2 regions of the Halomonas sp. BLK-85 genome follow, and region 2 is predicted to be linked to the other one. Evidence: predicted binding sites of a transcription regulator. Region 2 holds the regulator's gene; the other holds the start of a gene.
The links. The regulator sigma-54, encoded in region 2, starts transcription at its own class of promoters, with help from an activator protein. The targets are predictions, from matches to a motif close to TGGCACNNNNNTTGCTNT.
Positions count from the first base shown of each region.

Region 1: a site for sigma-54 is predicted at 14,128-14,145, ahead of LL947_RS13370 (CmpA/NrtA family ABC transporter substrate-binding protein). Genes of this name have one in related genera too.

Region 1 covers NZ_CP087731.1:2,916,306-2,932,535, forward strand. The annotation lists gene urtA (urea ABC transporter substrate-binding protein) at 1-578, opposite strand, end outside; gene LL947_RS13315 (OsmC family protein) at 1,277-1,828, shown strand; gene cynS (cyanase) at 1,856-2,305, shown strand; gene LL947_RS13325 (sigma-54-dependent Fis family transcriptional regulator) at 2,481-4,169, opposite strand; gene LL947_RS13330 (ABC transporter permease) at 4,216-5,037, opposite strand; gene LL947_RS13335 (ABC transporter substrate-binding protein) at 5,034-6,272, opposite strand; gene LL947_RS13340 (ABC transporter ATP-binding protein) at 6,337-7,176, opposite strand; gene LL947_RS13345 (acyl-CoA dehydrogenase family protein) at 7,660-8,778, shown strand; gene LL947_RS13350 (FAD-dependent oxidoreductase) at 8,817-10,217, shown strand; gene cynS (cyanase) at 10,325-10,765, opposite strand; gene LL947_RS13360 (ABC transporter ATP-binding protein) at 10,758-11,720, opposite strand; gene ntrB (nitrate ABC transporter permease) at 11,763-12,620, opposite strand; gene LL947_RS13370 (CmpA/NrtA family ABC transporter substrate-binding protein) at 12,623-14,086, opposite strand; gene LL947_RS13375 (sigma-54 interaction domain-containing protein) at 14,338-16,230, shown strand, end outside.
Region 2 covers NZ_CP087731.1:1,922,878-1,939,107, forward strand. The annotation lists gene LL947_RS08675 (ABC transporter ATP-binding protein) at 1-656, opposite strand, end outside; gene LL947_RS08680 (KpsF/GutQ family sugar-phosphate isomerase) at 903-1,892, shown strand; gene LL947_RS08685 (KdsC family phosphatase) at 1,941-2,483, shown strand; gene lptC (LPS export ABC transporter periplasmic protein LptC) at 2,486-3,067, shown strand; gene lptA (lipopolysaccharide transport periplasmic protein LptA) at 3,082-3,591, shown strand; gene lptB (LPS export ABC transporter ATP-binding protein) at 3,601-4,368, shown strand; gene LL947_RS08705 (RNA polymerase factor sigma-54) at 4,500-5,915, shown strand; gene hpf (ribosome hibernation-promoting factor, HPF/YfiA family) at 6,056-6,364, shown strand; gene ptsN (PTS IIA-like nitrogen regulatory protein PtsN) at 6,369-6,836, shown strand; gene rapZ (RNase adapter RapZ) at 6,897-7,805, shown strand; gene LL947_RS08725 (HPr family phosphocarrier protein) at 7,842-8,111, shown strand; gene pmbA (metalloprotease PmbA) at 8,129-9,469, opposite strand; gene yjgA (ribosome biogenesis factor YjgA) at 9,567-10,088, shown strand; gene tldD (metalloprotease TldD) at 10,163-11,614, opposite strand; gene LL947_RS08745 (YhdP family phospholipid transporter) at 11,611-15,459, opposite strand; gene rng (ribonuclease G) at 15,464-16,230, opposite strand, start outside.

The sequences.
Region 1 (16,230 bases), 990 kb from region 2:
ACCATGATATCCTCGTCTGACACGCCAAACTCTTCCTGCAGGTAGGCTTCGAGGATGCGGTTAGTGGTGCGCGGATAAACGTAGTCGGTGCCGGCCAGCACCCAGCGCTCTACGCCCACCTCGTCATGCAGGTAGTTGACCGCCGGGATTGCCTGCTGGTTGGGAGCGGCGCCGGTATAGAAGACGTTTTCAGAAGACTCTTCGCCTTCGTACTGCACCGGGTAGAACAGCAGGCCGTTGAGTTCTTCAACTACCGGCAATACCGATTTACGTGATACCGATGTCCAGTTGCCGAAGATGACATCAACCTCTTCCTGCTCGAGCAGCTCGCGGGCTTTTTCTGCAAACAGCGGCCAATCGGAAGCGGGGTCTACGACAACCGGCTCGATCTCGCGACCCAGCAGGCCGCCTGCTTCGTTCTGCTGCTCGATCAGCATCTCAACGGTATCCTTGAGCACCGTTTCGCTGATCGCCATGGTGCCGGACAGCGAATGCAGGATACCCACCTTGATCGGATCATCATCCTGAGCAAACGCCTGGGTGCCCGTTGCGCCAATCGCAGCCGCCAGCAACGTCATGGAAAGCTTGCGCTTGACACCTGAATAGCAAGATGTGCCAGAAACACTGTGAGAGAGAGGTTGATGAGAGTTAGAAACGGTCTGTGAAGACATGCAAAGCTCCTCGCCCTGAACACAGGGCCTTGAAATGATGCATCCAGTACACGGATGCCTGCAAAGTCCTACAGCCCCAGCAAGGAGCGCGCCATAATCGCCTAAATGAGTTAATTTCCATTTAATTCAATTATTTAGTCAACACTAAAAATGCCAGAAAGAGCTTTCTTTCAAGCCACTCAGGAGTCACCCTGCTTTTTTATGGTGCGCCGCTGGCGGGTACTCGTTTTGCATTGCACCAAAATACAGCTTTGGAAAGGCTGCAGAATATGACGCAATGTATCTTGCCTATCGGGTGCCAAAGAGCTGCTGACAAAAACAACATTGTCCACAAAGATGACAATATAAACCTGTGTAGCGTCTTTATCCTGTCCAAATTTAGTTGGCACTTTCCTGCCAGCCACACCTTTTACACACCGAAAACACTCTAGCTGCTTGTATTTAAAGTATAAAAAAAAGTTGGCTTGCAGTTTGCAGAGTGTGTTTAACGAAACTCAGTTAATCGTTAATTCACCACCAACGAGTAATAGGCCGATAGGTACAAGCGCTGGGTATAAACATCGCTTGACGCTTATCGCTATGCTCTTCAAAGGCAGGAAATCAAAATGGCAACCGCAATCTCCGATAACGCAACAGTGACACAGCACCTGCGCCCGATAGACCGTGATGGTCTTCTGGGCTTTGCCGAAAAAGGCCGCCAGAACCCGCAGATGCGTGGCACCAACAAGGTTCATACCGTCACTGAAGGACAGTACCGCACCATTAGCCATGTTAATCATCATCAGGTTGTGGTGGATGAACCGCTGCATTTATTTGGCCAAGATACAGCCCCGGCGCCAGGTGAAATCGTGCTATCCGGACTGGGTGGATGCCTTGCCGTCGGTATTACCGCCGTCGCTACCTGGAAGGAAGTCACGCTATCCAAACTTGAAGTTTTCCTGGAAGGCGACATTGGCAACCCTGCCGCCTGGGGCGCGGGAGGCGCCGAGATGATTCCTTCATTGATGGGCTTTCAAGAGATTCGCGTCAAGGTGCTGATAGAAGGCGATGCCCCGCGTGAGCAGCTTGCCGAAATTGTCGAGCACGCAAACTTCTATTCCCCGGTTGCCAATACAATGCGCAACCCGGTTAATTTCCATATAGCGCTCGCTGACTAACATCATCTGAACCCAGGGGGTGACATTATGATAGTGGATCGTGAACAAGTAACGGGCATGATCATTTCGGCGAAAGTCAGCAAAGGTATTCAATGGGCTGACGTCGCCAAACAGGTTGGATTGAGCAAGGAATGGACAACGGCCGCCTGCCTAGGCCAGATGACGCTGGACAAGGTGCAGGCACAGAAAGTAGGGGAAATTTTTGACCTTTCTGATGAAGCCATCGCCTGGCTTCAAATTGTGCCTTACAAGGGCTCCTTGCCTACCGAGGTACCCACCGACCCTCTGATTTACCGCTGGTATGAGGTGGTCAGCGTTTATGGCACCACTATAAAGGAACTGATCCACGAAGAGTTCGGCGACGGTATTATGAGCGCTATTGATTTCTCCATGGATATTCAGCGTGAAGCTGACCCCAAAGGCGATCGCGTCAACGTGGTTCTTTCAGGCAAGTTCCTGCCTTATAAAACCTACTAACCCTCAGCAGAGGTTTTTTAAAATAATGCTTAAAACAGTTCTTAAAAACAGCTCTTAGACAACAGCTATCAATAGCCCCTTTTTAAAAGGGGCTTCTTTATAACTCAGTTGCCATTGTTTCCTTGCACCTGTTTGGGCATACAGACAAGAGTCGCGTTTTGCATTTCACTATTTTTCATGTGTAATCAGAACGACTGATATTAAGTTTTTTCAACCGATAGCTTAGCTGGCGAGTGCTCAGTCCCAGCTGACGTGCCGCCTCTGTTTTGTTACCGCGCGTATGTTTTAGCGCTGCTAAAAGAATATCAGGATTGGTATCTTCTACATGTTGGTAAGGCCGACTAACGCCGGTACTTGCAAACCCTGTTCTTGGGTATTCTTGCCGTTCAGAACTATCTGGCTTATGCCTGGGTGCCTGCTGATCAGGCGCATAACCAGTAGATGAGCTTTCAATGCCCGGTGAAGCAGTGGTGTTGTAGCGCTCGATCTGGGATTCATCGTGCAGGATATGTTCTATCTGCTCAACAGTGATCAGACTGCCATGGGCCATCAAGACGCTGCGTTCCATGATATTTTCCAGCTGGCGGATATTGCCCGGCCAGGGATAGCTTTCCAAACGTCGCACAACCCCCGCTTCCAGCAGTAATTGACGTTGATATCGGCGGTTGAAAACATCCAGAAAATAATGCGCCAGCAGGGCCACATCGCCTTCTCTTTCGCGCAGCGGCGGCAGACGCAGTGGCACCACGTTAAGCCGATAGAAAAGATCCAGGCGAAAGTCGCCGCGATTAACGGCTTGCTGCAGATCCATATGGGTTGCCGTCAGGATTCGAATATCCACATCAATCTCTTTATCTGCTCCAAGGCGCTGAACACGGCGTTCCTGAAGCAGCCTTAACAGCTTGCTTTGTAGCTCCATGGGCATATCGCCAATTTCATCCAGGAAGATGGTGCCGCCATGAGCTGCTTCAAATTTCCCTGGGCGACTGCGCACAGCACCCGTAAAGGCCCCTTTTTCATAGCCAAACAGCTCCGCTTCCAGCAGATTCTCTGGAATGGCCGCGCAGTTGATACAGATAAAGGCCTTGTCGGCCCGCTGGCTATGGGTGTGGATAAACCGCGCAAAACGCTCCTTGCCCGTTCCGGATTCCCCCTGCAGCATGATGGTGGCATCACTGCTGGCTATCTGCAGTGCCAGATCGAGTGCTCGCTTCATTTGAGCACTGCTACCCAGCATTTCCTGGTCATTTTGTTGTTTCAGAGCCGAACGCAATGCATTGTTCTGGGCTTCCAAGGTTTCCGTGCGCTGCCTGACCAGATCCTTGATACGCAGAATCTGCCCAATCATTGCCGCCACAATATGCAACAGATGAAGGTCTGTTTGAATGCCACGTGGGCGATGGCGCAACCGGTGGCAGGCCAAAACCCCAATGGGCACTTCATCCAGCAATATGGGCACTGCAATAAAGGACACCGTATCGTTTGGCAGTGCCTCTCGGGTGACCGCACGAAACAGAAAATCGTCTTCTTCATCAATATTCTGTACGACGCTAACCCGCCCACTGGCCATCACCTTGCCGGTTATTCCCTCATTCAGTTGATAGATACCGCGCGCTTTCTCAAATGCCTGGAGCCCATAGGCGTAAGCAATCCGCAGCGTCTGGGTGCCAGTGTCTTCCAGCACAACCCGGCCTCGATTGAGACCGGCAAGCTGTGATAAAGAGCGCAATACGGCGGGAATGGTGATCTCTGCTTCCAGTGAACTGCCCAGTAAATGCGCCGCCTCCGAGAGAATCAAGGTGTCCTGATTGATATCCTGGCTTCGATTGGGCGAGATTTCATCGCGCGAAGACGACGACGGCATTTATGTCTCCTGGTGGCTACTCTCTGGACGCTTGGATCAAGATCAATTAGCCATCGCTGTTTTGCCAACCAAAATAGCGAATTAAGCTAACAATCAGACTATCCAGAATATAACCAATAACGCCGATAATAAGAACCAGAGCGGCGAGCAGATCATAGGCCAGAATGTCGCGGGCATCGTTGATGGCATACCCCAACCCACTGGTAACGCCCAGGTATTCGGCGGGCACCAGCACCACCCAGGCAATACCCAGTGCCAGACGGAAGCCAGCCAGAATATCCGGCGCGACGGCGGGCAGAATCAACCGGCGTAAACTAGCTAATGGAGAGGCACCGAAATTGCGCGCAACCTTGAAGTACATCGGGTCAATACGCTGCACCGCAAACGCCGTTGAGAACAGGATTGGCCAGACGGCCGCCATAAAGATCAGAAATACAATAGCGCCATCCCAGGTGCTGAAAGCAAGAACTGCAATCGGCATCCAGGCCAGCGGGCTAACCATGCGCAACAGCTGAAACGGGAAGCCGGTGATCTGACGCAGCACCGGAGAAGATCCCACCAATATTCCCATGGGTACCGCCACCAGCGATGCCCATAAAAGCCCCATCCCGATACGGTAAAGGCTGGGCAGCACGGTATCGAGAAGATTGCCGGAGCTCACCAGCGTCCATGCTTCGGGCAGGACCTGCTGAGGCGCAAAGCCCACAAACGCCCGGGTATCCGGGTTGCTGGCAATCATATAACCACCTAGCCACCACAGCGCCAACAAAGCGCCCAGCCCGATAACCGGATAGCCTATACGTTTCAATAGTTCAAAGGCCTTCTGCCCGGAATCATCCAGTGTCATACCTAGCATCTGATTGCTCATAGCTGAATCCTCTCTTCCCGCTCCCAGCGCTCTTCCATTGGAGTGCCCGGTAGATGTGCCTCGGGGTATTGCTCCATTGCACGGCGCACAAAGTCATAGTTGACCAGGTCACGGGCGACTTCATCAGGGTCAAGGTTATCCAAAAAGGTGGTATCACCACTGACCAGGGTATTGTTCATCGCGCTAACCAACTGCCGCGTTGCTGATGCGTAGGGGTAAGGGGCGAAATCAATCCGGCTGTTGCTCCATTCAGGGTGGCGAATAGCGTTAGGTGACTGGTAGTCCGCTGCATCGTAGTGGGTCATGGCACGCACTACTACATCCTCCGGCATGGGCAAGTAACCGCGCCCATCACGGGAAAGCATGCGGGCCGTTGCTTCTTTATTCTGCTGTGCATAAATCGAAGCACGCACCAGCGCATTGAGGACTTTCTGCGTCCACTCCGGGCGTGCATCGACTTCCTCTTCGTTCATGCACACAACACAGCATGGATGGTTTTCCCAGATATCACCGGTAAAGCGTAGAAGCGTTCCACCTGCCAGCAGCTCACCTGCAGCATTGAAAGGTTCAGCGACAGTAAAGCCATCAATTCGGCCAGCGGCCAGGGCTGCCGGCATATCCGGGGGTGGCAGAATCAGCAGGTTGACTTCATCACTGGCCAAAGGTGTATCTTGATCCTGAATAACCGGTTTTAAGCCCGCGTTACGGAGCGCCATCTGCAGCAGGGTGTTATGAATCGAGTACCAATAAGGCACCGCAATCTGAGTTCCGCCCAGATCGGCAAAATCTTGCGCCTGGCTTTTGCCGCTCACCAGCAGTGCTGAACCATTAACATGCGCCCAGGCCATGATCTTGACCGGGAAATTGTTGTTATAGCGCATCCACACCGGAATCGGGTTGAGCAGATGAACAAGATTGAAACGTCCTCGGGTAAACCCTTCGACCAGTGGCGACCAGCCACGGATCAGTTCTGGCTCGGCAACATCCAACCCTTCGTCTTCAAAATACCCCATCGCATGCGCTACCAGTAGAGGCGTGGCATCGGTAATCGGCAGATAGCCAATACGCAGCTGTTGATCGTCATTGGCAAAGGCGCGAGGTATCATGCCCGGCATATGCATGGCGGTGGCTAAGCCTCCTACCGTTGCCATACTGTCCAGTATGAAACGGCGCCTACCCTGGTCGGTCTTGGTGTATTCGTGGCGATGATGAGGGTGACAGTCACATGGCGACATAATGAAATTCTCCGGATTTAGGATAAGCAATGGCAAAGGACAACAAGCTCGGCTGGCCAGGCAGTCAGGCTGATGAACGTTGGGTATTTTGCGCACTCGTAAGAGGTTCCTGGCGCCGGGTAGACGCTTGGGGCGACGTCGTCAACGCAGGCTCAGTGTTATCCACCGAATGCTGAAAGCGCGTCATCAGGTCATCGCGCAGTGCTACAAACTGCGGATCAATAACGTTGCGGGGATAGGGTAAGGTGATATCCATGACGCTACGGAAAGTGCCAGGATTGCGACCCATCAGCACCACTTGATCGCCCATGGTGAGCGCTTCATCGATATCGTGAGTAACCAGCACCAGAGTAATATTCTTTTGCTGGGCAATCTGGCGAACTTCAAGCTGCAAACTCCGCCGCGTAAAGGCATCCAGCGCTGAGAAAGGCTCATCGAGCAGAATCACGTCAGGCTCAACCGCCAGGGAGCGTGCCAACGCCACACGCTGTTGTTGCCCGCCTGAGAGATCCTGCGGGCGCGCATCACCTTTATCAGTCAAGCCAACCAGCTGGAGCATTTCATCAACACGTGCATTGAGGTTGTCTGTCTGACCGGTAAACTCCAGCCCCAGTGCAACGTTTTGACGAACGCTTAGCCACGGGTAGAGTCCCGGACGCTGGAACATCATGTTCCACTCCGGATGCGGCGCGGTCACCTGACGCCCATTGATTCTCACACAGCCTTCACTTGGCATGGTGAGCCCTGCCAACATGTGTAATAAGGTGGATTTCCCGCAGCCGCTCTCACCGATCAAGGCGGTGCTTTGTCCTGCAGGGATATCGTGAACCAGGTTTTCCAGCACCCTGGCGCCATGAGGGCTGAATTGATGGCTGATGCCATTGATTTGAATTGATGCACCCATATTGAAAGTTCCTGCCCAGTATAAAAATTAACTGGAGTAAACCTAGCAATATGCATGCCTACATAAACTAAATCACTGCTTTGTATTGATTTATCTTTATTAAAATGATTCCTGATCTTACCGCCTTCCTTCTATTCGTGCGGAAATAACCTTACTGACATGTTTTATGTCAAAAGTTATGTCAACAATGTTCACAATGACAATATTGTCAGCGCACTTTTCCATTCTTAGTCATACACCCAACACGCTATAGAACATCCGCCGCTGCCATCAGGCAAGAATATAAGCCATAAAAATCAAATCACTAACTTTCAAAATAACAAGGTGGCACAGGAATTGCGTTAAGCATTCGCAAAGTTAGGCGCGACGAGAGTTCAAGTAATACCGGTTTGACTGACAGCCGCCAGTTAACTACATAAAACACTCTCGTCACTAAATAGCGCACCGCTTGCTCCTTCATTGTTCAATTTTAGAGGTTTACGCATGAACGCCACTATTGATATTTCCACACTTTCATCATCACGGACTCTTTCTGACGTCAATGCTTTGATTAAACAGCAATTGGCGCCTCAAACAGTCGCTATTGATCGCCAAGGCGTTTATCCCGCTGAATTCATGTCATCGCTGGGTAATGCTAAGGGCTATCAACACCATTTGCCGTCGTTGAACCAACATGGTCCGGATTTCTCACAGGCCATTGATGTCATGCAGGCAGTATCGCGCGAATGCATGTCCACCGGGTTTTGTGTGTGGTGCCAGGATGCTCTCGGTTGGTATATAGAACATGCGGATGATGCCAGCGTGCGTGATCACTGGCTGCCACGCGTCGGCAGTGGTCAGCAGTTAGGCGGCACCGGGCTTTCCAACGCCATGAAGCACTTTGCCAGTATCGAGCCTCTCAAGATCAAGGTGAAACGCGTCGATGGCGGCTATGTTGCCAATGGCACCCTGCCCTGGGTGTCCAACCTTAGTGAGGGCCATGTCTTTGCTGCAATCTTCCAGTGTGATGAGCGCCAGCAAAATATCATGGCCATCGTCGAGTGTGGTCAAAACGGCTTTCAACTGCGCCAGTGCGCCGAGTTTACGGCGCTGGAAGGCAGCGGTACTTATGCCTGCCACTTCAATGACAGCTTTATTCCTGATGCCAACGTTATCAGCCACGATGTGCGCTCACTTATCCCGCGTATCCGCGCTGGTTTTGTGCTGTTGCAAATGGGCATGGGCCTTGGCGTCGTGCAGGGGTGTATCGATATCATGCGCCAGATGCATGAGACCCACCACCATGTGAACCGGTTTCTGGATGAACAACCGGATGCTCTGGAAGAAGCGCTTCAGGATGCGCGCAAGGCAACGTATTTCCTTGCCAATGAAGTGCATGGCAACGCCAGTGACTCTCTATTTGCGGATGTATTGCAACTGCGTCACGCCGGTTCTGAACTGTCGCTGCGTGCCTCCCAGGCGGCGATGCTTCACGCAGGAGCCCGCGGCTATCTGGCTGATGCGCCTGCTCAGCGCAAGCTCAGAGAATCTTACTTTGTGGCCATCGTCACGCCGGCCATGAAGCATATCCGCAAGGAATTGAACCGCCTGCAGGCAGCCTGATCGGCGATCAATAGCGCATCTCATCCAGGTAAAACATTATGACTCACGAGATTGACCCGCCCTATCAGCGTTATCTGTGTATTGTATGTGGCTTTATCTATGATGAAGCTGAAGGTGACCCTGATGGCGGCTTGCCGCCCGGTACCCGCTATGACGATATTCCTGATGACTGGGAATGCCCAGACTGTGGCGTGACCAAAGCCGACTTTGTGTTGATTGAAGCGCCCGATGACGCTGCAGAAGCAGAGGATTCGTCTTCTGTTGCGCCGACTACTCTGGGGTCTGCCAATCACCCTGAACAACTGGTGGTACTGGGCGGCGGCATGGCCGCCTGGGGCGTTATTGAGCAAATTCGGCGCACCAGGCCTGAACTCCCCATCGTCATGATCACCCATTGCAACGGCGATGTTTACTCGAAGCCCCAACTATCAGCGGCGGCAGCGCGCGGAGTAACGCCTGACGGCCTGGTGACTGCCTCAGGTGAGCAACAGGCACGCCGATTGAACGTGCAGTTGATTGCTCGCACACGCGTACTGGGTATCGAACGACAGCAAAAACGGATTATCACGCCACGCGGCGGCATTGCTTATAGCCAGTTGATTCTGGCGTTGGGGGCACACCAACCCAAGCCGGATATTGCCGGTGACGGCGCTGAACAGATCCGCCAGATCAACGATCTGGGCAGTTACCGCGCGCTACGCCAACGTATAGACGGTCAATCCGCTACGGATGTCGTCATTCTCGGTGCCGGGTTAATTGGTTGTGAGTTTGCAGATGATCTATCCAGTGCAGGCCACCGTATTACCCTGATCGATAATGCCGCCTATCCGCTAGCACGCCTGCTACCTGAAGCCATCGCCCAAAAACTTGCCGAACGCCTGACGGGCAAGGGGGTGAATTTTCACCTCAACACCACATTGACCTCTGTGGAGCGCCAGGCCGACGAGCCAGACCGCCTTAAGTTGACCCTTGGCAATGGAGTAACCTTCCCTGCTGATACTCTTATCAGCGCACTTGGCCTAAGCCCCAATATCGCCTTGGCATGTGACGCTGGGCTAAAGGTTAACAAAGGCATTTTGGTAGATGATCAACTGCGTACTTCAGACCCGGATATCTATGCTCTGGGTGATTGTGTTGAATATCAGGCGAGACTGCTGCCTTACGTCAAGCCGTTGAATCAGCAGGCGAACGTGCTTGCCGAACAGTTTGGTGACCAGACAGCTAGATATAACGGAGAACCCTATACCATCATGATCAAGACACCCTGCTGGCCTCTGGCTGTTCATGTCTCAGACGAGCCAGGTGCCTGGGTGGAACAGGAAAGCGATGTTGACGGCATGACGTTTATTTACCTCAGCGAAGACGAGCGTATTACCGGTTTTGCCTTGGCAGGTGAACATGCAAGTCGCCGCAACCAGATGGAGCAAAAGCTGGTTTGACAACCATGACATGTAAAACATCAACGCCACCCAAACAGCGCTTGGGTGGCGTTTTACTGATGCTCTACTGTAAACAAAAACGGATAAACAACCGCCGGTGAATCGGCTTACCAGGATTTATATGGCAGGAATTTTCCGTTCATGGTGACCAGGACACGATCGCCTTTCGGGTCTTCGATCTTGTCCACTTCCATGGTGAAATCAATCGCACTCATGATGCCGTCACCGAACTTTTCCTGCACCACATCCTTGAGCGTCTCTCCGTAAACACCTACCACTTCATATAAACGATAGATAAAGGGGTCTTGTGGAATGGCTTCATCCCAGGTCTTGGTGGGGAAGGCCGTCAACGCATCGACCACCTCGGCATCCACCGCCAGGGTATCTGCCAGTTTTTTGGCCATATCAGGGGAAGCGCTGTTCATTCCATAACAGGCTGATGCTACCCAGACGGGCGACATGCCCACAGCACTGGCAATATCATCCCAACTCATTTGGTGGCGCGCTTTTGCAGCGAGCAGGGTGTGACGCATTTCAAGTTTATCCATGATGAGCCTCCTTGGGCGTTAACGAGACAAGGTTTTCGTGTTTTTTACGGGCACCGGATACAGGTTCATCCGGGGATGAAGGCGTATCTTCCAGCTCTTCCAACTCAACCGGATCAACGGATACCGGGTAGTTCAATCCATCCGAACCATTTTGCTGAGTACGCATTTCGCCTGAGCGGTTGACCAGGAAATCCACCAGATAGTTACGGATACGATAGAAATGCGGATGCTTGATGATATCCGCCCGTTGGCGCGGCCGGGGTAAATTGATACTCACCGATTCAGCAATTTTTGCCTGCGGGCCATTGGTCATCAAAAATATCCGGTCAGCCAGAAAGATCGCCTCATCCACATCATGGGTGATCATGAATACGGTCTGCTGATCCTGGCCCCAGATCTTGATCAGCTCGTCCTGAATAACCCCACGGGTCAATGCATCCAACGCCCCGAAAGGCTCATCAAGCAGCAGTAGTTTTGGCTGTGTAGCGAAGGCGCGGGCGATACTCACCCGCTGACGCATTCCCCCCGACAGCTGCGCAGGCTTACGCGTCACCACTTCTTTCAACCCCACCATGGTCAGGTATTTCATGCTGTGATCGCTGACTTCACGGTCGCTCCAGTCAGGCCAGCGGGCACGCACGCCAAAGCGCACGTTTTCCAGCGCCGTCAGCCATGGCAGCAGGCTGTAGTTCTGAAAGACCACGCCGCGCTCAAGGCTTGGGCCAGCAATCTCTTTACCTTCCATCACCATGGCGCCGTCTGAAAACTGGTCAAGCCCGGCCAGCGAATTCATGATGGTCGATTTACCGCAACCCGAGTGGCCGATAATGCAGACGAATTCGCCTTTATGTAGCTGAAAGCTGATATTTTCGAAGACAGTGAGTGGCTCGCCTCCCTTCTGGTTGGCGGGAAAGCGCTTGGTTGCTTGCTGTACCTCAACAAAGGCATGGTTCATCGTCGACTCCTGTTATCCGGCATCGGTGTATTCAACGCTGGGTTATTCAACGTAAGTGAAAAAGCGCGCGACATAGGCAAGCGACATATCCAGCAACATACCGACGACCCCGATCATCAGAATGGAAAAGATCACGCTGGTGAGGTCGAGGTTATTCCACTCGTTCCACACGTAGTAGCCAATACCCGTACCGCCTACCAGCATTTCAGCTGCCACGATCACCAGCCAGGCAATCCCGATGGAAATACGCATGCCGGTAAGAATGGTGGGCGCCGCCGCGGGCAGAATGACCTTAAAGGCAGTTTTCAAAGGCGATAGCTCATGGGTGCGCGCTACATTGACCCAGTCATCGCGTACACCGGCCACCCCAAAGGCCGTGTTGAGCAGCATTGGCCAGATTGAGCAGATAAAGATGACAAAAATGGCCGATGCCTCAGAGTCCTGGATGATGAACAGCGCCAACGGCATCCAGGCCAGCGGCGAGATAGGCCGCAACACCTGAATAAAGGGGTTCAGCGACTTGTAGGCCAGCGGAGACATACCGATCAGAAAGCCGATCGGAATCGCGATGGCGGCAGCCATGATGTAGCCCGCCAGCACGCGGTAAAGCGAATACGCCAGCTGAATGCCGATGCCTTTATCGTTAGGGCCAGCGTCATAGAAGGGGTTGGATAACTCCTCCCAGGCACGGGTGAGAATTTCAGACGGTGGTGGCACCTTGGCCGACTCATTGTCGCCCGCCATCAGCTGTTCATATTCGCTGAGTTCGCCTCCACCACCTATTATTGCCGTCTGGTTGAACCCTTCCCACAGACCGAGCCCGACGACCAGCAGCAGAACCGCCAGCATCAGGGCACGCATGTTGAGACTGATATTCCACTCGGTTGTTGTGCGATCCATGGTTATCTCCTGCCGATTTCAAAGCTGGCAAGGTAAGCTTCAGGCTGGGTGTAATCGAAGGTCTTACCCATAATCTGATAGTTACGCGCGGTTTCCTCGGGCGCCTCATAGCCAAGCTCGCGCATGACATCCTGAGCATCAGTGGCCAGGTATACGTCACGGGCAATCTGCTGGTAATCAATCTCGCCTTCCACATAGCCCCAGCGCTTCATCTGGGTCAGAATCCAGACAGCCATGGAGTGCCAGGGGAAGGGGTCGAAATCGATACGGTCGGGCACGTTCTGAACGTTACCCAGGCCATCAGCAAAGCGCCCGGTCAGTACCTGCTCAATCACCGTGACCGGCTGGTTCAGGTAATTGGTCGGTGCAATGGCAGAGGCAATCTCGGAGCGGTTATCCGGGTTGGACGAATACTGGGTGGCATCAATGATCGCACGCAGCAGGGCCCCATAGGTGTTGGGATTTTCGCGTGCAAAGCTGGCGCTGGTGGCAAAGGCGCAGCAGGGATGACCGTCCCAGATTTCCTTGGTCAGCAGGTGAATAAAGCCGATACTCTCGAAGACCGCCCGCTGGTTGAAGGGGTCCGGCGACAGGAAGCCATCGATATTACCGGCGCGCAGGTTGGCGACCATTTCGGGCGGTGGAATGACCCGGATCTGGATATCCTGATCCGGATCCAGACCATGCTCGGCCACGTAATAACGCAGCAGGAAGTTATGCATGGAATATTCAAACGGCACACCAAAGGTGAAGCCCTTCCACTGTTGCGGATCACGCTTGTCAAGATGATCATTGTGCAACACGATGGCCTGACCGTTGATATTCTCCACCGCAGGCATAATGAAGGGTTCCGGACTGGAACCTGCGCCCATGGTCATGGCCAGTGGCATGGGGGTCAGCATATGCGCCGCGTCATACTCACGGTTCAGTGATTTATCGCGGGCCACGGCCCAGCCGGCCGTCTTGATGACCGAAACATCCAGGCCATAACGCTCATAGAAGCCCATCGGATGCGCCATAATGATCGGTGTTGCACAAGTAATGGGCACGAAACCGACGTTGAGGCTGGTTTTCTCAAGCGGCCCCAGATTTTCTTTAACGGCCGCCTTGATCGCATCCATGGGCAGCAAGCTGGCAAGTGCTGCGGCCACCGTGCCGCCACCCACCAGCTTCATGAACTGACGGCGGTGCATGTCACTGTGACCGAACATGCCGCGCACCAGTGCACTTTCAACCGCGCGATCCAGCATGTCTTCTGAAGAAGTTGGCGCTTGCTGGGAGTCGACCGACTGCTCGGAATGAGTCACAGAGGCCGAGGAAGACGTGGGTTGGCAGCGCTGACAATCACACTGATGACCATGGATCAATGATTGACGATGATCAAAAGGGTCACTCAGGCTACTGAGACCTTCCTGACTGTCTTGCCGGGAACCGAGCTTATAACGATCGTTATCAGGCGTTTTCATGATAAGAGCCTCTCAATGCAACAATAATGGATATCCAATTATTTGCGAGAGGCATGCCAACCTCGATGAAAATCAAAAAAATAAACTAATATTCAATGGTTTACATACAAAAGAGACGCCAGAGTATTCTCTACAATGAATCACGATAATTCGTTAATTATTATATTTCGTCAGCTTTGTTCACGAAAAATCGTAATCAACGCTGCCGCCGGGTAAGCTGATCACCACCCCTGATAGACAAGAGGTACAGCGTGAGCACAAACACTAGGAGTGGTTCTGCCAAGTGGATGTTTGATAATGCGCCTTTGGCGACCATGATCATCGATCCGTTGGATGACCGGCTGATTGCTGCCAATCCGGCAGCATGCCAAATGCTGTCAATCAACAGCTCATCGCCCTTTCCGGCGCCTTTCAGTCATCGGCTTAGCGCCTCACTGCCCCTTTGGGTCAGCTTTACAGATGAAGTGTTAAGTCGCGGCACAGGATGGTCGGATGATCTGGTGATCCTCGACACCAAGCGCCAGCCCCACCACGTTGAGGTATACGCCAGCAGCACTCAGCATTCCTCCTGGCTGCTGCTGACCCTGATTGACCGTAACCAGGCAGAACACCGGCGTGCCAAGGCGGAGCTAGGCCGCCAACATCGTCTCGGGAAGGTGGGCTGGCAACGCGTCGAGCAGGTCTTTGAGCGTATTGAAAAGCAAAACCAGTTGATTCTGAACGCCGCCGGAGAAGGCATTTACGGCCTGGATGCCGATGGTAAAACCACGTTTGCCAACCCGGCCGCTGAGCGTATTCTGGGCTGGAGCGCTCAGGATATGGTCGGCCATGACGCCCATCTGATGTTTCACCATTCCCATGCCGACGGCAGGCACTTTCCGGTCCAGCAATGCCCCATTCATGCCTCCTTCAGTGATGGCCAGGTACATCGCGTTGATAATGAAGTGTTCTGGCACAAGAATGGGGAGGGCATCCCAGTGGAATACACCAGTACACCCATTTTTGAAATGGGCAGGCTGGTCGGTGCGGTGGTACTGTTTCGTGATATCAGCGAACGTTTACGCGCTGAACAGCAGTTGCGCGACGCCTTGATAGAAGTGGAATCCCTCAAAAAGCGTCTGGAACTTGAAAACCAGTACCTGCAGGAAGAGATCAAGGCGGAGCTGGATCATCAGAATATTATTGGCGACAGTGCAGCCCTGAAAAAGCTGCTGCAACAGATTGAAATGGTGGCGCCCACAGATGCCAACGTCCTGATCACCGGCGAATCCGGCACCGGCAAGGAGCTGATTGCACGGGCCATTCACGCAGCCAGCCAACGCAGCGAACGCCCCTTGATCCGGGTGAACTGTGCAGCCATTCCCCGCGACCTGTTTGAAAGCGAGTTTTTTGGTCACGTCAAAGGTGCGTTTACCGGCGCAGTCCGCGACCGTTCCGGCCGCTTCGAACTGGCCGACGGCGGCACCCTGTTTCTCGACGAAATCGGTGAGATCCCCCTGGAACTGCAGAGCAAGCTTTTGCGCGTACTGCAGGATCAACAAATTGAGCGGGTTGGCGAAAATCGCACCATGGAGGTGGATGTCCGCGTGATTGCCGCCACTAACCGCGATCTGCGCAGCATGATTGAGGCAGGGCAATTCCGGGAAGACCTGTATTTTCGTCTTCACGTCTTCCCGCTGGCATCGATTCCGCTGCGCCAGCGCAAGGAAGACGTGCCTCTGCTGGCTGAATACTTTCTGCAACGGGCCTGCCAGAAGTTCAACAAGCCCGACGTACGGATTGCCCCCGAACAAATGCGGGTCCTGCAGCGCTACCCTTGGCCAGGCAATATCCGCGAACTGGAAAACGTGATCGAACGCCAAGTGATTGTCACGCAAAGCCGTCATGTCACCTTTGATGAGCTACTGGAAAATGAAAATCAGACGACCGTGAACCCGGATACCAGAAGCGAAGCAACAGATGAAGTAAACCGCTTACTGAATGGAACGGGCACGCAGTTTCTGACCGAAAGTATGTTGCAGCAGTGCCAGAAAGAAAGTGCCCTGCTGGCCTTGAAGAATAGCCGTGGCAAAGTATCTGGCCCTGAGGGCGCGGCAGCCAAGCTCGGTTTACGACCCACCACGCTGGCGTCACGCCTGCGTAAG
Region 2 (16,230 bases):
CCGTCTGCGATCAGGTACAGGTAATCGGCAATACTCAAGGTTTCCTTGATATCGTGAGACACCACCACCGAGGTTAGTTCAAGCGCCTGATTGAGGCGCTTGATCAGCTGCACAAGGACCCCCATCGAAATGGGGTCCTGACCCACAAAAGGCTCGTCATACAGAATCAATTCAGGGTCCAGAGATACAGCACGGGCAAGCGCCACGCGACGGGCCATTCCACCCGAAAGCTCGGATGGCATCAGCTCTCGAGCCCCTCTAAGCCCTACCGCCTGCAGTTTCAAAAGCACGATATCGCGCACCATCGCATCCGGCAGATTGGTATGTACCCGAAGAGGAAAGGCCACATTTTCGAACACATCCAGATCGGAAAATAAAGCGCCGCTCTGGAACAACATTCCCATGCGTTGGCGCAATTTGAACAACGCCTTCCTGGAAAGCCTGTTGACATCCTGCCCATCGATCAGGATGCGTCCACTGTCTGGCGTCAACTGCCCGCCAATCAACTTGAGCAATGTTGTTTTGCCCGTGCCGCTCGGCCCCATGATAGCGGTTACCCTTCCACGAGGAATGGACATGTTAACGCCACGAAAGATCTCATGATCTCCCCGCGTAAAATGCAGATCCTGTATTTCAATAAAAGCAGTATCAGTCATATAAAACCCGGCACTCACCTTGTGCGCAGAAAGCATCAGATACCTGGCGAAAGCCCAGTAGCAAACAGACATCTGACGGTGAAGGGCGTTCAAAAACGTAATCGAACATTGTATTCTAACTCAATTCAGAATTTCTAAAACATCTATTGTCGCACGTGAGCGGGAATAAATATGCGGTCACCTCGCTACGGATGTTAATATAAAATGTTTCATTTACCGATCGGTGATCGTCAAGTGAGTCATGCCATGCCCCATGCGATACCCCCAGCTACCAGCTTGATGCGTGAAAGCGCACTGCGCACGTTACAGATAGAACAGGAAGCGATTGGTCATCTACAAGCCAAGCTTGACGAGCACTTTGACCGCGCCTGCGAACTGATCCTCGCCTGCAAAGGACGCGTTGTGGTCACGGGCATGGGCAAATCCGGACATATCGCGGGCAAGCTTGCGGCCACCCTGGCCAGCACCGGTACACCCGCCTTTTTTGTTCACCCCGGAGAAGCCAGCCACGGCGACCTTGGCATGATCACTCGCAGCGACGTCGTCATTGCCCTGTCAAACTCTGGTGAAACCAGTGAAGTGACCGCCCTGTTGCCCCTCCTCAAACGTCTGGGAGCCCCCTTGATAAGCATGACTGGGCGAGTGCATTCCACCCTGGCTCGTCACGCCGATGCCCACCTGAACAGCGGGGTTGAACGAGAAGCTTGCCCTTTGGACCTGGCACCGACCAGCTCTACAACGGCAGCGCTCGCCCTGGGCGATGCTCTTGCGGTGGCCCTGCTTGAGGCACGTGGTTTTACGGCTGAAGATTTTGCCCTTTCACATCCGGGCGGCACTCTCGGCAAGCGTTTGTTACTTTGCGTGAAGGATGTAATGCACGACGGCGAGCGTCTGCCAAGCATCCCCCTTGGGAGCCCTTTGCGGGATGCCCTGCTGGAAATTACCCTAAAGGGGCTGGGGTTTACCTGCGTGATCGATTCCCAAGGTCGGCTTGCCGGGGTTTACACCGATGGTGATTTACGCCGCACTCTGGATCACCATTACGATCTGCGAGATGTGCTGGTGGATGACGTCATGACTCGCCCTGGCAAACGCATCGCGCCCAGCATGCTGGCCGCTGAGGCAGTGCGGCTAATGGAGGAAAGCAAGATTACCGCTCTGGCAGTGGTCGATGATGAGCAGCGCCCAATCGGCGCACTTCACATGCATGACTTGCTCGTCAGTGGCGTTATCTAGCAAGCATACTTGGCAAAAATATCAACTGCCTTCTCAGATGGAGTTTTCATGAGCCAACCCGCCAACCTGGTTGATCACCTGCGCCGCGTGCGCTTATTTGCTATGGACGTCGATGGCGTACTGACCGATGGCCGGTTATATTTTCAGGCTGATGGCGTGGAGATAAAAGCCTTTCATACGCAGGATGGACAGGGTCTCAAGCTGCTTAAACGGGCCGGGTTGCATGTTGCCATCATTACCGGGCGGGATTCCCCCATGGTCAGCCAACGCGCAGCGGCACTCGGCATCCCCCACGTCTATCAAGGCTGTGAAGATAAACTTGTCACTCTCCGAAAGCTTTGCCAGCGTTTGAATCTCGAGCTCGATCAGGTCGCCTACTGCGGCGATGACCTGCCAGACCTGGCCACTATAAAGCGCTCTGGCGTCGGCATTACGGTGCCGAATGCCCCTGATTACCTGCACACTCATGCTGACTGGATCACTGAGCGGCTGGGCGGGCACGGCGCAGTTCGCGAAGTATGCGATGCCTTGCTCGATGCTCAGGGCCATTGGGGCACTGTGATAGACACTTATCTACACGGTCGCCGCTGATAATGACCGAGAGCCGCTCTTTCGTTACCTTACAACGCCTGGTTCTGGCCGGTCTCATCCTTGCGTTGGGTGGGTTGCTGGCCTGGTTCGATTGGCAAGCAGACTCAGGTCACACAATCGACCCGGACGCCAGAGCTGAAGAACCCGGACATGTGGTCGATAATGCTGTGCTCACGCTGTATGACCAGCAAGGCGATCGCCATCAGCGCCTGACGGTCAAAAAACTGACGCATACGCCCCAACGCCAGACCACTCAGCTTGAGTCTCCGCGCGCCCTACTGGTCGATAGTCAACAGCGCGAGTGGCACGCAAGTGCGCAGCAAGGCCACATCGACAATCAGGGGGAGCATCTTGTTTTACGCGGCAATGTCCGCCTAAGGGAGCCTCAGGAAACCTGGCTGCTGACCACACAGCGGCTTGATTATCACAGCGCAGAAGCGCACGCCTTCAGCAACCGCCCTGTCATGCTGGAACAACCGCCTCAATCCATTCAGGCTCAACGAATGGATTTATGGCTTAACGAAGACCGCATGCAGCTGGCGGGCCAGGTGCGTGGTTATCACCCGACCGAGATGGCACCTTAAAGGAGTATTACCCGATGAATATCCCTGCCTTGACCACTCGTGTGTTTTTCAGCCTCTTGCTCAGTGCGGCCAGTTTTCAGGTGCTGTATGCCGCCCCTGGCGATCCTGTTGAAGTAGAAGCCGACCAGCTCGATATCGACCAGAACGCAGGCACCGCCGTTTACACTGGCGATGTGCGCATACGCCAGGGTGATCTGCGTATAGACGGCACTCGAGTAGAAATTCAGCGTAACGCCAATGGCGAACTGTCCAGAGCAATTGCCACGGGTGACCGCGCCTATATCCGTAATCGTTTCGAAGGCCGGAAAGAGATTACCGAAGGCAAGGCCAAACGCATCACTTACCATGTCGCGGAACGCCGGGTGGTGCTGACAGATCGCGCTGAACTCAGTCAGGGAGACGACCGTTTCACCGGCGGCCAGTTGGAATATTTCATCGATCGGGGTGTCATTCAGGCCCGATCGGATGTCGAAGGCAGTGAAAACCAACGCATTCGCATGATCTTGCAACCTGAGCAGCAGTAGGAGCCTTCAGTGTCTTTCGATGACGTCACGGCTGCAGTACTGAGCCCACCCGGCAAAACACTTTCAGCACGCCACCTGGCCAAAAGCTATAAGCGACGCCGAGTTGTCAAGGATATCAATCTTGATATTGCCCAAGGCAGCATCGTTGGGCTTCTTGGCCCCAATGGCGCAGGCAAGACCACATCTTTCTACATGATTGTCGGGTTGGTTAAAGCCGATGCTGGCAAGGTATATATCGATGACCTGAATCTTAGCCGGGCACCCATGCATGAACGCGCCATTGCCGGGATCGGCTATCTGCCTCAGGAAGCCTCCATTTTTCGCAAACTGAGCGTCGCTGACAACATCATGGCGATTCTGGAGACCCGCCAGGGGCTTTCCCGCAACGAACGTAAAGATCATCTCGAGAAACTGCTCGAGGACTTTCATATCACTCACATTCGCGACAACCTTGGCATGAGCCTGTCCGGCGGTGAAAGGCGTCGCGTTGAAATTGCCCGCTCGCTGGCCACTGATCCGCTTTTCATCCTGCTTGATGAACCTTTTGCCGGGGTTGACCCAATTTCTGTTGGTGATATCAAGACCATCATCCGTGCACTCAAGGCACGCCACATTGGCGTATTGATTACTGATCACAATGTCCGGGAAACCTTGGATATCTGTGATACCGCCTATATCGTCGGCGACGGCCACATCATTGCCAGCGGCTCCCCCGATACGATTCTGGACAATCAGCAAGTCCGGGATATCTATCTTGGCGAGGACTTTAAACTGTGATGTCAGTCGTCGCCCAGACTGTTAGTCATCACATTCACAGGTAATTTTTTTCGATGGCATGCTTATTGCTGCTTGCGCCTGAAAGCCGGTGGTTTTAGGGTAAAGCTTTATATGCCACGGGTGGTTCACGAATGGTCATGAAAGCGTCCCTTCAACTGCGTCTTGGCACTCAACTGACGATGACTCCCCAGTTGCAACAGGCAATCGCCCTGCTGCAGCTGTCGACTCTGGATCTTCGTCAGGAAATCCAGAACGCACTGGATGCCAATCCTTTACTGGAACAGGAAGAAGAGTTTGGCGAGCACGCCAGCCAGGAAGACAAGGAAGCTGACTGGTCAGAGGATATTCCCAGCGAACTCTCGGTCGATAGTGACTGGTCAGACACATACCAGGATTCATTCGGTTCAGGCAGCCCTGGCCAGGAAGGCCCCGACTTTGAGCGTGACACGGCAGTACAAAGCCTGCACGGACATCTTTTGTGGCAACTTGCCATGACAGATATCAGCCCCCGTGAACACATTATCGCCGAAACCCTGATTGATGCGGTGGATAACAATGGCTACCTGTCACTGACGTTAAGCGAGATTCGTGAAAGTCTGCAGATGACTGCCCATGAAGGTATACAGCAACGTGAAATCGAGAGCGTCCTGTTACGCCTACAACAGTTTGAGCCTACTGGCGTATTTGCCCGCGATTTACGTGAGTGCCTGATGCTACAGCTGGCAGCGCTACCCGACACGACGCCATTGCTTGTTGCGGCCAAACGCCTGGTCAGGCAGTTTCTGGAAATACTCGGCAAACATGATAGCCGCACTCTGAAACGCCGCCTTAATCTGGACGACGACCAACTCAGCGAAGTGATTGGCCTGATACGAAGTCTGGATCCTCGTCCGGGCAGCACCTTTGGTAGCACCGCCAGCGGTTATGTCACACCCGATCTGGTGGTGCATCATGATCATCAGGGTTGGCACCTGACGCTTAATCCTGATGCCATTCCTCGACTACGCATACAACCGGAATATGCCAGCCTGATCAAGCGTGCTGACAAAAGTGAAGATAACCAGTTCCTCAAGGATCATCTTCAGGAGGCGCGCTGGTTGATCAAAAGTCTGGCCAGCCGCAACGACACCTTGCTGCGTGTCGGCCAGGAAATCATTGTTCGCCAGATAGGCTTTCTGGAACAGGGCGAAGAAGCCATGAAACCGCTGATTCTTGCGGATATTGCCAGCGCCGTGGATATGCACGAATCGACCATATCCCGCGTCACCACCCAGAAGTTCATTCATACCCCGCGCGGAGTATTCGAGCTCAAGTACTTTTTCTCAAGCCACGTCAGCAATCAGGACGGAGACCATCACTCAAGCACTGCCATTCGGGCACGGATCAAAAAACTGATCCAGGAAGAGCCGGCTCATAAACCGCTATCCGACAGCCGTCTGGTGACGCTGTTGAATAAGGATGGCGTAAGCGTGGCGCGACGCACCGTGGCCAAATACCGTGAAGCCATGGGCATTCCGTCTTCCAGCGAACGCCGCCATCTGAGCTGACTCCTCAACGGCTATATGGCAACCGGCTCAATCGTTTTGTCAAGAAGTGGCTGAGTTCAAAGGAAACTTGCCCCAAAGGGCTTTGCTTCATAAAAAAAAGGGTTACAATCAAAGATCAGTCCGATGAAAGGAGTACGTCAATGCAAGTCAACATTACCGGCCATCACGTAGAATTGACCGACGCCCTGCGCGACTATGTCAACGAGAAGCTCACTCGGGTAGAGCGCCATTACGATAATATCACTACGGTTCAGGTCACTCTGTCGGTAGAGAAAGAGCGTCAGCAAGCTGCCTGTACGCTGCACGCTTCCGGCGCAGACTTGCATGCTGAAGCTACGGATGTCGATATGTATGCTGCTATCGATGCCCTGGCAGACAAGATTGACCGTCAGCTGGTTAAACACAAGGAAAAAGCCCAAGCACGCGCCCAAGGCGCAGGTGTGCGGTAAACCAATGACATTGGAAACCATCCTGCCTCCGGAGCGCGTTCTCTATGATGTGCCTGGGGGCAGCAAAAAACGGGTGCTGGAATTTTTCAGCACCTTTATTGCCCAGAACACCCCCAGCCTCGACAGCCAGGAGGTATTTGGCCGTCTGATCAATCGGGAGCGCCTGGGCAGTACCGGTATCGGCAATGGTGTGGCCATCCCGCATGCCCGTAGCCCACACTGCTCAACCCCGATTGGCAGCTTTCTGAAACTTTCTGAAGCGGTTGATTTTGATGCGATCGATGGCGAACCGGTCGATCTGGTATTTGTGCTTTTGGTACCCGAACAAGCAGATGACACCCATCTTGCGCTGCTCGGTCAGGTAGCCACTATCATGAATGACGCAAACGTTCGGGCTCAACTTCGCAAGGCAGGTAGTCAGCGGGAACTACTTGACCTGATCAGTGAGAAAATACGCGATAGCGCCTTCTGATCCAGATGCTTCCAGTACACCCGAAACACTTTCAGGGTGTCCCCATGCAAGAGAGACGCTATGCAACTGGTCATTATCAGCGGCCGTTCCGGCTCAGGAAAATCCATTGCCCTGCAAGCGTTGGAAGACCTTGGTTATTACGCCATTGATAATCTTCCAGCGATGCTTCTGGCTTCTTTGGTTGATGAACTACGCGACCAGGGGGAGCAGTCACGCCTGGCCGTCAGCATTGATGCCCGGAATCTGCCCGGGGCCCTTGAAAAACTCCCCAGACTGCTCACTGAACTGCATCAACGCGACATTCATTTTCAGATTGTCTACCTGACCACAGACGCACGCATCCTGCTTGAGCGCTATTCGGCAACCCGCCGCCGTCATCCGCTGACCCGCCATAGTGATCTCACCCTTGAGGAAGCCATCAGCAAGGAAGAAAACACGCTGAGTGCTGTGCGCGATCTTGCCGACCTGACGATTGATACCTCCCGGATGACCGCTCATGATCTGCGTAGCCGGATCACTGACCAGGTGGCGCTGCACAAGAGCGACAAACTGACGATCACCTTTGAATCTTTTGGCTACAAGCGCGGCGTTCCACTGGATGCCGACCTGGTGTTTGATGTGCGTTGCCTGCCGAACCCTTATTGGGATCCGATGCTACGCGAATCCACCGGACGCGACAGCGATGTTCAGGCATTCCTTAATGATTACCCGATTGTCAAAGCAATGGGCGACGATATTCATGCCTGGATCAGTCGCTGGCTCCCCGCCTACCAGAGTAGCCAACGCAGCTATATGACCATTGCCATCGGTTGTACAGGCGGGCAGCATAGGTCGGTGTATACCGTAGAGCAATTGGCTCAACGCATGGCTGACAATGGCATTGAAACCCATATTCGACACCGGGAACTGGGACTGACGTACTCAACAACGACAGGTGCAAAGATGGCGGATAGCAACACTGCCCAATGAGCCGACCGCCGACACCGCTTGGAAAAAGGAACCAGGGTGCCTGAAAGAACACTGACATTGACCAATAAGCGTGGCCTACATGCCCGCGCCGCCACCAAGCTCGTCACTTGCTGCCAGGCATTTGATGCCTGCATCAAGGTAAGCAAAGGGACTCAAGAGGCAGATGCCAGCAATATCATGGCGCTGCTCATGCTCGCCGCCCCCTGTGGCACTCAACTGGAGTTCAAGGCCGAAGGGAGCGAAGCGGAGCGGGCACTGGAAGCCATAGAGGCTTTGCTCGATGCCCGCTTCGATGAAGATATCTGATAGCCAGGCCTGGTCCATCAGTCACCCGCCACCGTCATACTGTCAACCAACCAACTGCCCGTGTGAATACTGCCTCGCGTATCGGTATCATTACCTACTGCCACCAGCCCGCTGAACATGGTGTTCAGATTACCTGCAATGGTGAATTCTTCCACCGGGTATTGAATCTGACCATCTTCAATCCAGAAACCGGCCGCTCCTCGGGAATAGTCGCCCGTCACACCATTCACGCCCTGGCCCATCAGTTCTGTTACCCAGACACCACGATCCATTTCCTTGAGCAGATCTTCGAATGAGCGCAACGGAGCCGCCAGACGCAAATTACGCGCCCCTCCAGCATTCCCCGTGGTCTGCATACTCAAGCGGCGTGCGCTGTAGGACGACAGCATATAGCTGGCAACCTGGCCATCCACAATAAAACGATTATTGCGCGTCTGTACGCCTTCACCGTCAAAGGGTGAACTCGCCGCGGCGCCCACTTCCATGGGACGTTCTTCAAGGTTGAACCATGCAGGGAAAAGCGGTGTACCGAGTCGATCACACAGGAAAGACGCTTCTCGATACAGGGCACCGCCGGCCAGAGCCCCCATCAGATGACCGACCAGCCCACTGGCCAGCATCGGATCAAACAGCACCGGAAAACTGCCGGTTTTAGGCCGCTGCGCGCCCAGACGGCGCAGAGTGCGCCGAGCCGCTTCCTCGCCCACTCCACCCGGAGATCTAAGCGCCTGGGGGTCGCGCGCCGAGGTATAGTCGTAATCGCGCTGCATGCCCTTATCATCTTCGGCAATCAACATACACGAGAGAGAATGGCGACTGCCCTTCTGGGTCCCCAGAAACCCATGACTGTTGGCATACACCCGCACACCTTCACCCGTAGACAGCGAGGCGCCGTCGGACTTGGTAATGCCCGGACAATCACGCCCCGCACGTTCGCATTCGAGGGCAATGGCAGTGGCTTCCTCGGTGCTCAGCTTCCATGGATAGTGTACTTTAAGATCAGGTAGCTCGCGCGCCATCAGTTCAGCTTCGGCAAGCCCCGCCGCGGGATCTTCACCGGTGTAGCGGGCAATCGACAGGGCTTTTTCAACCGTTGCGCGGATGGATTCAGCCCCCGCATCGGTTGATGATGCGCTGCCTTTGCGCTGGCCCACATAAACGGTAACGGCGATACCTTGATCCCGGGACAACTCTACTGTTTCGACTTCACCCAGACGCACGCTAACGCCAACGCCCTGATCGACACTAGCGCCAACTTCAGCACTGTCTGCCCCAAGCTGTCTGGCAAGCTGCAGTGCCTGTTCAGCCCGTGAAGCGAGCAGCGCTTGCTGTGCGTTTGCCTCAAATGCCTGTGCCATACTGTCTCCTTTACCTTATCTCGATAGGCGAGATAACCTGTTATTTCAAAACGGGCTGTTATAATGCCGTTTCTAAAATCCACGTTGTGAATGACTCATGCCCAAAAAACGTCCGCAGCACGATGAAATTGATGACCAGCCCGTTGTGCCCAGTAAATCGCAGCTCAAGCGGGAAATGCACGCTCTCCAGCAGTTAGGCGAAGCCCTGATTGCCATGACGCCGGCTGAGCGCAGCCGCTTTCCATTATCTGATGATCTGCTTAGGGCCATTGATGAGACCGCGCGTATTCGCTCCCATGAAGGGCGCCGGCGCCATATGCAATACGTGGGCAAGCTGATGCGCAAGGAAGACCTTGACGCCATACGGGCACAGTTCGATGCCATCGAGAATGAGCGTGAACTGCGCGATCATGCTTTCCATCGTCTTGAAAAATGGCGTGACCGGCTGATTGAAGAAGGCGACGCAGCGGTTGACCTCTTCCTTGACGATTACCCTGCCGCTGATCGCCAGACACTGCGCCAGCTGGTGCGCAATGCACAGCGTGAGCGAGAACAGTCAAAACCCCCTACCAGTGCCCGTAAGCTGTTCAAGCACCTGCGCGAGGCAGCAGCCCTCTAGAACCGGCACTATCAGTGCTTTTCATGCGTCGCAAGCTGGTACCTTGTGGTCATCATGAACGGCTAAGGCGGCCATCAGGACTGAGTGCCGCCGACGGTCAGCTCATCAAGCTTGATGGTAGGTTGCCCCACACCGACTGGCACGCCCTGACCTTCCTTGCCGCAGACGCCAATGCCCGGGTCGATTTCCATATCATGCCCCACCATGGAAACATGCTGCATGGCTTCTGGCCCGTTACCAATCAGGGTAGCCCCTTTTACCGGCGCGGTAATCTTGCCATCCTCGACCAGATAAGCTTCGTTGGCAGAAAAGACAAATTTGCCGGAGGTGATATCGACCTGTCCTCCTCCGAAGCTGACCGCATAGATACCGCGTTTGACCGAGGATATGATGTCATCGGGACTCTCCTGACCGGCGAGCATCACGGTATTGGTCATCCTTGGCATAGGCAGATGGGCAAAGGATTCACGCCGCGCGTTGCCGGTAGGCATCATACCCATCAAGCGGGCATTCAGCTTGTCCTGCATGTAGCCGGTCAGGATGCCGTCCTCGATAAGCATGGTACTCTGGCCTGGGGTACCTTCATCATCTACGCTAAGCGACCCTCGAGAATCAGCCAGGGTTGCATCATCGACGACTGTGACACCTCGCGCCGCAACACGCTGACCCATTTTACCGGCAAAGGCCGAACTACCCTTACGATTGAAGTCGCCTTCCAGCCCATGGCCGACGGCTTCGTGAAGCAGGATACCTGGCCAACCGGCGCCCAAGACCACGGGCATCTGTCCTGCCGGCGCATCAACGGCCTCAGTGTTTACCAGCGCCTGACGAACTGCCTCCTTGGCGAAACGTTCAGCGACATTGTCATCCCGTAGCCTGGCCATTGAGTAACGTCCACCTCCCCCTGCGCTACCGCGTTCACGACGGCCATTCTTACTGACAATCACACTGACATTGAAACGTACCAGCGGGCGAATGTCGGCTGCCAGGGTGCCGTCGCTGGCTCGCACCAGAACCACCTCATAGGTACCAGAAAGCGATGCGCTTACCTGAATAACACCGGGATCTGCCGCACGGGCAATGCGATCGGCCTGGTTGAGCATTGCCACCTTTTCATCGGCGCTCAAGCCGGCAAGCGGATCAATGGCGGCATAGAACGGCATGGCAGTAACGATCGACATCGCTTGCCCGGGCAGCTGTTGACCGCTGCGCACAATACCAGCGGCTGTTTTACCGGTATCCACCAGCGCATCCGCGGTAATCTGGTTGGAATAGGCAAAACCGGTTTTTTCACCCGCCAATGCTCGCACGCCCACTCCGCCGTCAATGTTGTAGCTGGCTTCCTTGACTTTACCGTCTTCCAGCATCCAACCTTCTTCCCAGATGCGCTGAAAATACAGATCGGCATAATCAATGCCAGCACCCATGGCGTGGCCAAGCCCCACATCCAGGGCATCAATATCCAGGCCGCCTGGTGTCAGCAAAACCGAGACAGCCTGATCAAGATCAGAAGCATAGTGCGTCATTGAGAACCTTTTCGAATTACTTGCGGTGCGGCCCAAGGGCCCTGAATAAGATAATTGAGCGTTGTCACTTCTCCCAGCGTATCACCGAACAAGGAGTGTGCAAGCAGCAGTGCGCCTCCCACCACGGGAGCCCCTACCGCCAGTGCGGCAATGGGCAGGCCCTGACTGATAGGCAATGCAATCGACAGACGCTGGTCAAGCTCTCGGCTGAGCAAATCGGCACTCCCGGTGATACGGATCTGGGTCGCGGGGGCATCGATGATTAACGGGCCTTCAAGACGCAGGTGGCCATTATCCACATTGGCGCTGCCGTAAACTCGGTCAAAAGCAGTGCCTTTACCCGTTAGATCGGAGAAATCCAGGCGCAGACGACGCAGAATGTTGTCCATGTTCAACAGACCGACCAGCCGGGCAGTCGTCGAGTTCAAACTGACAAAACGACCGTCGCGTACATCGGTTGTCAGGCGTCCGTCAGCACGCAGCAGGGAAAACTGCCAGGGAGCACCAGGCCAGTTCAGATCAGCCTGTAGATCAGCGCTGTGGCTGCGCATGACCACCGGCTGGCCAAGGCGTTCGAGTGCTGTCCCCACATCGCCGCCCTGAATCGTCACGTCAGCCTTGGTCGAACTGCGGGCTGATGAGCCCGTCCACTCTAGCTCACCACGCATCGATAACTGGCCCAACGTAAGGCCTACCGGGGCGAGCGTAAAGCGTTCACCCTGAGTTTGCCAGTAGGCCGTCATCGGCCCTAGACGCTGCCCGACAACCCCCAGTTCGGCCAGACGGAGACGCCCATCCGGCAGTCTGGAAAGCCACTCGGGGATCCCTGACAAATGTGGCTTTTGGGTTTGCACCTCGTCCCACCAGGCGTCCGGCTGCACCAATCGCTGATCCTCCAGCGGCGATGTGGGCATATCCAACAAGGTATCCAGATCGATATGGTCAACCATTATATCCAACGGGTTCTGAGCCAGCGGACGGTAGTAACCCCGGCCTGACAACACCTCCCCATCCACGTCCAGATGGATGCCGTCAGCGGTTTGCGCGCCGCTGGCTGACAAGCGGCCCAGGCAGATTTCGTGCCACATAAGGCAAGCAGTATTCAAGGAAAGCTGCCAGTCAGGCAATGCGGCCGACGGCTCAGCAGCTGAAGACGAGCCATGCCGCAGTGGTGCCAACGCTGACTGCCAAGCTAACACGTCCAGGCGCTCAAGATCCGCATGCAGTTGCCAGCCCGGCTTAGAAGGCCACTCAGAACTATCAGCTGCATTACCTAACTGCAGCTTGGCCGCCATCTGACCGTTGACCGGCTGGCTGCGCCAATGCGCGCGTCCATTCAGGTCGCTTTCAATCCGCCCGTTGGACATATCGACGTCCAGTGTCCAGGGCCAATCATCGCGAGCTGACTTGGCAAATGGCGCTGGCAGGTCTATACGAACACCCTCCAGGGCACTTTCAACCTTGAGCCTGGGCTGCTCGCGCCAGTCCAGCTGGCCTCGCCAAGGCGTAGTGCCCGAGAGCCATGGCAACTGTGCTTCAGCGTTCATTCGCGCCAGCAATGCCGAGACCCCCAACTGCCCTTCAAGCACCACCTGACGATCAGCCTCGAGTGATGCATTCACCGGGCCGTCCAGCCAGCGCCCAGACAGGTTGCCCAGCAACTCTCTTGGCTGGCCTGCGGCCTGCTGCCAGTTCAGCTCACCGCCTATATTCTTGAAACTCAGTTGATGGGGAAGATAGGTCACTTCACGTATATCGGGGGTGATACGCACTGCCAGATCAAGTTGCTCTGGGGCCTTGATGGGCAGCCCCAGATCAAGCTCTGCTGCCAGCCGCCCGTCAGCGCGAATATCATTCAGCTGACCATTGTCGAGCAACGGCGATTTAGAAAGAAACTGCTGCAGGGACGCCATATCGCTGCCCAGCTGGCCATTCACCTCTAACCGTCCATCCTGCATCCTGACCTCACCCTGGTGGACCTCAATCCCCTGACTGAAGGCCTGCCGAACCTGAGCACTCAGCCCCTCTTCCGGGCGCCAGCTCAGCGTTCCTGCGATATCGGTCAGCCGGGGCCAGTCAGGTAAAAGGGGCAGGCTTGCCTGACGGATATCCAGATCTACGATCGCCGTTGGCGTCGTCTCAAACCCTGACGCTCCGAGCGGCAGGCCAACCTGAATACTGCCCTGGTCGACGACCCCATTGACGCCGGACAGCCATTCGCGCAGGTCAGCATCAATGACTGAGACGGGTAACCACTCATCCAGAGGACGGTTAACCGCGTCCACATCGCTAAAGGCCAGATCCAGACCAAAGCGCCCCTGCTCTTTGGTATTCACCAGACCGAAACCACCACTTACCTCGGCATCATTCCAACTGACCTTTAGCTGTTTTCCACTGACCAGTGCCGTCGGACCATCGTAAACCCATTGAATCTCGCCTTCTGCGTGGTCTAGATCAAGCGGTGCAGGAAACAGTTCAGGCAGGCCTAGCGTACTTTTCTCCTCGCTTGAAAAAAGTACCCGGCCACGAACATCGCGTGCCTGCACCCAGGCATCAAAGGGCCCACCACCGGGTGCCTGCTGCCACGGAGACGCCATCAGGCGACTGATGGCGGCATCCACACGCCATTCACCATTCCGCTGACCCAGACGCAGGCCATCTACCTGACCGCGTGGATTAAGGGTGCGCAGTGCCCGGGTCACTGATTCAGGCAACAACATATAGTCCCGCCAGGCCGCCAGAGACGAGAGTTCAAACTCACTGGTCAACAGCTCCCAACGACCGGGCTGATGCGTAAATTGCCAGTGACGTGGCAATGCCGGGCCTTGTCCAACGGCCTCAGGTTGCGCCCACTCAACACTTTCAGCATCGCCGCTCAGCCAGGCCTTGCCGCCTTTGCCCTCGCGCTGCCAGATACTCCTGGCCTGGACATTGCTCAGTACGGCGCTTTGCTGATCCTGCTTTAGCGTCAGACGCGGCATGTCCAACCCCAGCCGTGCTTCCTGCAGTGTTGCTGATTGCCAGCGTCCCCAAAGCTGAACCTCGCCGCCGGCGTCGGTAAATTGAGGCGTATCTTCTGGCTGCAGAATGCTGGCCAGCAGGGCCAGATGATCAAGCTGCATATCCAGTTGCATGGCGGCAGAAAAATCACGCAAGCCCTGACTGCCCGGCTGAACCTCGGCACGCAGATGGGCCGCTGACAAGGAGGAATCCTGCACCTGACGCCCAGGGGTATCGATATTGACCCGCCCTTGCAGGCGCGTGCGGCGTTGATCACCGGAAAGGCTGAGCAAGGGAGCGTGCAAGGTTAGTTGCTCACGGACACCGTGGAGTACGATGCGCGAATCCTCCACCTGAATTTGCTGGCGTAGAATCATGCCGACCCAGGCATCAATCACTGCCAGGTCAATAGTCGGCTCTGCCCCCAGAGCCAGTGGCAGCTTGGCCGGTTTGGGCCACTCCCAGGCCATACCCGATGCCTGGTAAAGATGCACTGCAAAACCTTGCATATAAGCATCATTGAATACCGGCGTCAGGGTTTTCAGCGTTTGCCAGCTGTCCAACCGCAAGTGTAATTCATCCAGCGCAAACAACCGCTCCCCTGCCGGGGTGATGGCGCTCACACTGCTCAGCGTCAGGGAAGGATCATTACCGCTCAGCGATAACCCCAGGCGCTGGATATCGACCGGCGCGCCAAGGCGGCTTTCAAGCAGGCTTTCCACATGGGGTTCCAGCCACCCCGCCTGGCTCATGGCCAGGCGGAGCATCATCAGTAATCCGGCCAGAATGCCAAGGCAAGACGCCAGGAAGAAAACAAGCCATTTGCGCAAGACATGAAAACTCATCTGTTTACATTAGCACGATGTCATACTGCTCTTGCGAGTAATGTTGTTCGACCTGAAAACGGATGGTCTTGTTGATAAAAATTTCCAGGTCAGCCACCGAGGAAGACTCCTCGTCGAGCAAGCGGTCAACCACGGGTTGTGACGCTAACACCATGTAGGTTTCAGCACTGTAGGCGCGCTCTTCACGCAGAATCTCGCGAAATATTTCATAGCAGACGGTTTCAGGGGTTTTCAACGTTCCGCGACCAGCACAGGTAGAGCAGGCTTCACACAGCGTCTGCTCAAGGCTTTCACGGGTACGCTTGCGGGTCAGCTGCACCAGTCCAAGCTCGGTTACCCCGGTACACTTGGTTTTGGCATGGTCCTTTTCCAATGCCTTCTCCAGCACACGCAACACCTGACGCTGGTGCTCGACATCCTCCATATCAATGAAATCAATAATGATGATGCCCCCCAGGTTACGCAGGCGTAGCTGCCGGGCAATCGCGGTTGCAGCTTCCAGATTGGTTTTGAAAATGGTCTCTTCCAGATTGCGATGACCGACGTAACCCCCTGTGTTGACGTCGATCGTGGTCATCGCTTCGGTCGGATCAATGACCAGGTAACCGCCTGACTTCAGCTGCACCTTGCGTCCCAGAGCCTTGTGAATCTCGTCTTCAACGCTGTAGAGATCAAAAATCGGTCGTTCACCGGGGTAATACTCTATTCGCTCCACTGCGTCCGGCATAAACTCTTCGGCAAACTCGACCAGGCGAGTAAAATTTTCCCGTG